DNA from 2 places in the Paenibacillus sp. OK076 genome. Region 2 is predicted to be linked to the other one. Evidence: a T-box and tRNA genes for the amino acid it is inferred to sense, from the RefSeq annotation. Region 2 holds a T-box; the other holds one or more tRNA genes.
What was found. A T-box is a leader RNA that pairs with one kind of tRNA and senses whether it is charged. The one in region 2 lies ahead of BMY78_RS26880 (valine--tRNA ligase), so its partner is inferred to be a tRNA-Val.
Positions count from the first base shown of each region.

Region 1 (3,424 bases), on a different contig from region 2:
AAGAAACATTGCGATATGGAGAACTGAAAAAGAGCTTTGGATGGAATTACGCATAAGTACCCACAATTACCGCCAAAAGTAGAATACTCTTTGTCTCGTGAAGGATTAACGCTGATGCGTGCTGGAGATTCTCTGCGATTGGGGTAGACAGAATCTTGCTGCTTTGCAGAAGAATTAGCGATGGTACCGCAAGCTTTATATTTTCAGTAGAATACTACAAGTCGAGCAGTACGTGAACTGGAATTTACTTATTGGATTTTAAAGTGCTCTCGATCCTTATGGAGAGCAACTTTTGGAGGAGTAGTGTAGTTTTAATCTTCTGAACTTTCGAGTAGAAATTTTCCGATAACATTCTCGTTGCTATCGTACAAGTTTATGTACTTATCGACTTTTGGTTCATCCATACTCTGAATTGCTTCTTCAGGAGTTTGTGGCAAATCTTGATTCATATCTGAAGTCTTGATGTAACCTTCAGTTCCGTCTACACCTATAGCCTTAACTAGATCTAATTGTGTTTCACCATGATAAACAAATGAACCATATGTTTGACCTTTATCATTGATTTTTATTTCCATTTGATCTTCAGAGGGACTAGTATCAGCAGATACAGCTCCCCAGCCATAGACACCTATTCCAACCCCTAAAGCAAAAGTCACTCCAACTGTAATTAATTTTAGTGATTTCGTTCTCATAAGAATATCCTCCTAAAGTTGAATCATTAGTGTTGATTTATTCAAGTTATTTTTGGTCTGCTTGAAAATGCATTCTGAACTTTACTTGTGAAAGTACTTAAATCTTTGTTTGTAATTTAAATTAGCTTATATATAAATGAACACTTACAAGCAGGGAATGTTACACAGTAAGAAAACTTTTTATTTAAAATCAGAACGCCAGCAGTTCTGCAACTGTTCGTTGTATTTCTGTCGGTGCTCGATCGCTACATCATAAGCAGTTACTTTCTCATTATGGAGGCTTTTGACGGCAAACAGTCGATTTATAATTATTTCTGCCAAGTGATTAAATACTTTTGGCTGCTGTTGGAGCATTCCAATAATTATATTTCACGTAATGCGACATACCCGTGTAAATCTCCTATTATCACAGAGTGTTAACCCAAAAATCGCTTCAGAACGGTTAGGACACCCTACAGTAAAAATGAGATTAGATGTTACATTCATTTGCTTCCAAGCATGAAAAAGAAACAGCTGTAAGTTAAACAGTATTCTTTCGGTTAACGTAAAAAATACCAACTCACAGTTAATGTGACGTTGGTGTTTTTTAACGATAATCAATAACAGAACTTGTAGAAAGCAATTTAATTAACGAGAAACTTAGCAAAAAAACATGATCTTGACCAAAAATTGACCATTTCTCTTTAATGAACACAAAAATTATAGTGAAGTTTCTTCTATAAGGAAAAGAAGCCTTGCTCTGCAAGGCTTCTCACGTATGATCTGTAGTGGGCTCGAACCACTGACCCCTACCCTGTCAAGATAGTGCTCTCCCAGCTGAGCTAACAGATCATGATATTTAATTGTTTGCCAATCAAGTAACAGTATCATACCAAGTAACCGTGTTCATTGTCAATCGTTATATTGGTAATATTTTATTCGAATTGGTGCACAATAAAGGAATGATTACCATTTTGATGACGAGGTGACTTCCATATGAGGAATATGAGAGAACGTAAGCTGCGTTTCATTATCACTGCCAAAAACGTAGCCTGTCTGATTGCGCTTGTTGCATTAATATACGTTTCTGTCGGTTGCAGTTTGGAACGGGATGAACATACCGTACAATTTCAACAGTTAAAAGAGCCCAAAGAGGTGAATGATGACCTGCCCGTTTGGCTGGATGTGTATTCCAAGTCTGTTGTGCATGACGTGTACTCCCCACAAGGCAATGTTGAAGTCTTACCCTGAGGAACAGGATGTCGCATTTCACTCATCTTCGTCCCACTTTTTGGAGTACGCCTTCTTGGTCACATAATACAACAAAGCAATCATGCCGGCCGCCATTAAAAGGGTGATTGCCATCACTCCTGCCATACCCATGGTTCATCCCTCCTCTCCCAGTATGTTCCAGTCTTAACTATACAGGAAAAGCATTTTTTTGTATAATTCAGTCTGATAGCGTAGAGCAGAAAGAAGGTATAGAATTGGCAGCTGAGATTAGTTATGTAACTACTGAAGAACAACTTCAGGAAGCATTGGATATTCGCAATCATGTTTTTGTCATCGAGCAGCAGGTGCCTGCTGACATTGAGATCGATCAATATGATATCATCAGCCCTGATGTGCATCACGTATTGTTAAGTACAGATGGACAGGCTGTAGCTACAGGGCGTCTGATCTATTACACCAAGGATACCGCCAAAATGCAGCGTATCGCTGTTCTCAAATCTCATCGTGCTTTCGGCTACGGGCGTGTGCTGCTGTTAGCCATGGAAGAACGGGCACGCGAATTGGGACTTTCCTACTCTGTTTTGGACGCACAATGCCAGGCGCAGAAGTTCTACGAAAAGCTCGGATATGAAGTCATCTCGGAAGAGCCTTTTTATGATGCAGACATTCTGCATGTTCGGATGCAAAAGAGCCTGTAAATTATCACTGCGAGCGATATGAAGCCATGCTATGCATACTTTTTTTTTGATCCGGACAGGCTAAAGAGGTAACCAGATTCCTATTTGGTCAAATAAGGAGAGTGTGACATCATGGATCAAACGACACGCGAAAGCTTCACAGCAGTACAAAAAAATGGTGACGGTGATCTGACAGCGTTCCAAACTTCATCCGGACGTGTGCTGGACTACCAACAAGCACTGGCAGAAGTCAAAGCAGGAGCAATTGCAGGTGTAAACGTCTTTAAAGGCAAAGACGGCGAAATGTACATTCGCGGTGATGCAGACGGCGACCCAACCAATAACCTTGATCAACTTCCTATCTTCTAATAGATGTATGCTGCCTCACATGGCGCCAATCCGGCATTCCGGGTTGGCGTTTTTTACGTTTTAATATTCGGTAAAATATTTCACGGCATCTCCAGCGGGTGGGCTTTTACGAATGGGCTGTTGTTCCTGCTCCCATCCTTGCAGAATTAATATGCCTTCCAGCGTAGACTTGTTTTCCCACACAATATGCTGCCTGCGCTCAAGCTCCAGCAGTGACTCATGAATGAACGCCTTGCTTCTGCCCGTCTTATTCTCTAACTCATCCATTCGTGGCACCCGGCGACGCTGCCCCGCATAATTAACAATAATACGCAAAATTTTGCGTTCAAAATCATTCAGCATATTTCTTCCTTCCCTTCCTTATGGAGTACGGGACGCCATGCCAGAATACCTTGTTCCAGAAATGTTCGGGGTGCCCCCTCTTTCCCTGCGGATGCTCTAATCTTCCCTTCCCGCACACTGTTGATTCGAATC
Region 1 is NZ_FOCH01000001.1:3,934,636-3,938,059, forward strand. It holds gene BMY78_RS17495 (hypothetical protein) at 312-692, opposite strand; tRNA gene BMY78_RS17500 (tRNA-Val) at 1,451-1,523, opposite strand; gene BMY78_RS17505 (hypothetical protein) at 1,668-1,922, shown strand; gene BMY78_RS17510 (GNAT family N-acetyltransferase) at 2,159-2,602, shown strand; gene BMY78_RS17515 (DUF3892 domain-containing protein) at 2,714-2,950, shown strand; gene BMY78_RS17520 (hypothetical protein) at 3,011-3,292, opposite strand; gene BMY78_RS17525 (hypothetical protein) at 3,286-3,424, opposite strand, start outside.
Region 1: it encodes a tRNA-Val, which carries the amino acid that the T-box ahead of BMY78_RS26880 (valine--tRNA ligase) is inferred to sense. The anticodon was not compared.

Region 2 (3,424 bases):
CCGTTATACATTCGCCCGATCCTAGACAGGGCGACCGTTCAGCTGACACAGAGCAGACAGGCAGCTCTCCCAATGTATTTGCTCAGGAGTATTTGCTTCAACGGAGCGAAGAGGAGCTGCAGCGGGAACATCTATTTCAAGCTACTCCCGAACCGTTTCAGTCTTGGCAGCAAGGGGATGGGAACGCGGAGCAAAGCAAAATAGGAGCTGAAAACGAAGAGTCCTCATCCTTGAGGGACAAGGAGGATGAAACGCAAGCGGAAGTGTTGTCCGATACGCCTTCTCCCGTTTCGTCTTTTTTGGCGGAGACAGCCGACAGGTTGGCTTCTTACCCTGAATCCGAGCCTTTGCTTCCTCTGGCTGAAGAGTCGTCTGTCTGGTCCGAGCCTTCCGTCGAGACCTTACATACGAACTTGAGGAATTCGGAACAGGCCGATTCCAAGCGGGACGCGCAGCCTTCCGATGAACCTGCAGCACCGGACGTATGGCATTTTGAATCTGCCCGATCCGAACCAAAGCAAGAGGAGAAGGCGGTTGCAGATGTCCCGGCAGGTTCGCAGTCAGAGAACTGGCAGGATGTCTTTGCAGCGTCTGAACCGGAAATTTCAGAGGAAGACAGACCTCCTCTTGAAGCGTTGGACACGAATGAGTCCGTTGAAAAAGAAGCATTTATTCCTGAACCTGTGGCTGAGACGGAAGACAAGCCGGAGCTCAAGGTTGCTTTTGGCAGCAAGAGAGAGACTGCGCCCAAACAGGAAGAAGGCGTGGGCATCTCCTCCTTGTTATCCTCTGGCAGAGTGACACGTGAAGCGGAAGCAGAACGGGAGCAAGAGGCACTCGCTGGAGTCCTGCAGGAAGAAGCATACCAGCCTGATGATGTAGAGTGGAAGAACCTGTTTCTCGGCACCATTGTCGATCAGACTCCGTTCCGTAAGGTGAAATTATGCATTGTACAGCGTGAAGAGACACTCGATACTATAGCAGACCGATATCAGTTAAGTACCCGAGAGCTCCAGTTGTATAATCGTCTTTCCGAACAGGTTGTGGAAGAAGGACAGATTCTATATATCCCTTAACCTGTAGGCAGGTTTAATGACCATTTCGACCCGTGATCCCTTGAGGATGGCGGGTTTTTGCTTTATCTGCCCTCAACCTGCATTGCAGCACGCTTTTTCCGCTGTTGTCAGGTTGACTATCGGGCACGGGCAGGGTATGATGTGTTTAGGTTTTTTGAAGAACAACGTGGATCGGGAGTAGTAGACAGTATGACCTTTCAGAGAGCGGGATTGTAGCGCTGGGAAATTCCGTAGGAACCAACTGATCGAAGTCGCCCGGGAGTTGCCTGTTTGAATACAAGGGATGAGTAACTTTAGTATCATTCATTCCTAAGGTAGGATGGGCCGGTCGCAGCCGTTATCTGCTTGAAGTGTCACGTAAGTATAGAAGGGGTAGTCTATCTTCTATCTGCGTGAAACAAAGGTGGTACCGCGAAAGCTAACCTTTCGTCCTTTGATGGATGAAAGGTTTTTTTTGTTTTTTGGCGATGATGAATAAGTAACGGAGGAATGACACATGTCTGAACAAAAAAATTCAGCTGCAACAGAAATGCCAACCACATATGATCCGAAAGCTGCGGAACAAAAATGGTATTCCACTTGGATGGAAAATGGATATTTCAAGGCAGGCCAGCGCAAAGACGCTGAACCTTATACGATTGTAATTCCACCCCCGAACGTAACCGGAATGCTCCATATCGGGCATGCGCTCGATTTTACACTGCAGGATATTCTGATTCGTACCAAGCGGATGCAGGGCTATGATGCACTGTGGCTGCCGGGTTCTGACCATGCAGGTATTGCTACTCAAACCAAAGTAGAGCAGAAATTGCGTGAAGAAGGTCAGACTCGTTATGATCTGGGACGCGAAAAGTTCTTGGAGAAGGTATGGGACTGGAAGGAGCAATACGCAACAACCATTCGTCAGCAATGGGGCAAAATGGGCTTGTCTCTCGATTACTCGCGTGAACGTTTTACACTGGACGAAGGTCTATCCCAGGCTGTACGTAAAGTGTTTGTTCAACTGTATGAAAAAGGCCTCATTTATCGTGGCAAACGAATCATTAACTGGGACCCGGTGAACCGGACTGCACTGTCCGACATTGAGGTTGAATATAAAGAAGTTCAGGGTCACTTGTACCACCTGCGTTATCCGCTCAAAGACGGAAGTGGTTATGTCACAGTAGCGACTACTCGCCCGGAAACGATGCTGGGAGATACGGCAGTTGCTGTTCATCCGAAGGATGAGCGTTACGCAGACATGATTGGCAAGGTGCTCGTTCTGCCTATTATCGGACGCGAAATTCCGGTTATTGCAGATGAGTATGTAGATAAAGATTTCGGAAGCGGCGCCGTGAAAATTACGCCTGCTCATGATCCGAATGACTTCGAAGTGGGCCTCCGTCATGATCTGCCGCAGATTACGGTGATGGATGAGACGGGTACGATGAATGCCGAAGCAGGCAAATATCAGGGACTTGATCGCAGCGACTGCCGTAAGCAGATTGTTGCCGACCTGCAAGAACAGGGCGTATTGATCAACATCGAGGATCATACGCATCAGGTTGGACACAGTGAACGTACAGGAGCTGTCGTTGAGCCATATTTGTCGACACAGTGGTTTGTTGAGATGAAGCCACTCGCAGAAAAAGCGATTGAGAAGCAACAAAGCGGTGAAGGGGTTCATTTTGTTCCGGATCGTTTTGAGAAAACGTATCTGAACTGGATCGAGAATGTTCGTGACTGGTGTATCTCTCGTCAATTGTGGTGGGGTCATCGTATTCCTGCCTGGTATGACGAGGAGACTGGAGAAGTTATTGTATCTGCTGAAGATCCGACAACATTGCCAGAATACGCTGGACGCAAGCTGAGACAGGATGAAGACGTTCTGGATACATGGTTCAGCTCCGCATTATGGCCATTCTCTACATTAGGCTGGCCGGAAGACACGGAAGATCTGAAACGTTATTACCCGACAAGTGTACTCGTAACAGGGTATGACATTATTTATTTCTGGGTGGCGCGCATGATCTTTACCGCTCTGGAGTTCACGGAAGAGGTTCCGTTCAAGGATGTGCTGATGCACGGTCTTGTTCGTGATGCAGACGGACGCAAGATGTCCAAATCGCTCGGCAATGGTGTTGATCCGTTGGATGTGATTGAGAAATATGGTGCGGATGCAATGCGTTACATGATCTCTACAAGCAGCACTCCGGGTCAGGATCTCCGTTTCCGCTGGGAGCGGGTTGAACAGGCTCGTAACTTTGCCAATAAAATCTGGAATGCATCGCGCTTCGCTTTGATGAATCTGGAAGGGTTCACCTATGAAGATCGTGATATTAGTGGAGACCTTGGAACAGCGGATTATT
Region 2 is NZ_FOCH01000005.1:26,276-29,699, reverse strand. It holds gene BMY78_RS26885 (LysM peptidoglycan-binding domain-containing protein) at 1-1,076, shown strand, start outside; T-box leader at 1,235-1,513, shown strand; gene BMY78_RS26880 (valine--tRNA ligase) at 1,573-3,424, shown strand, end outside.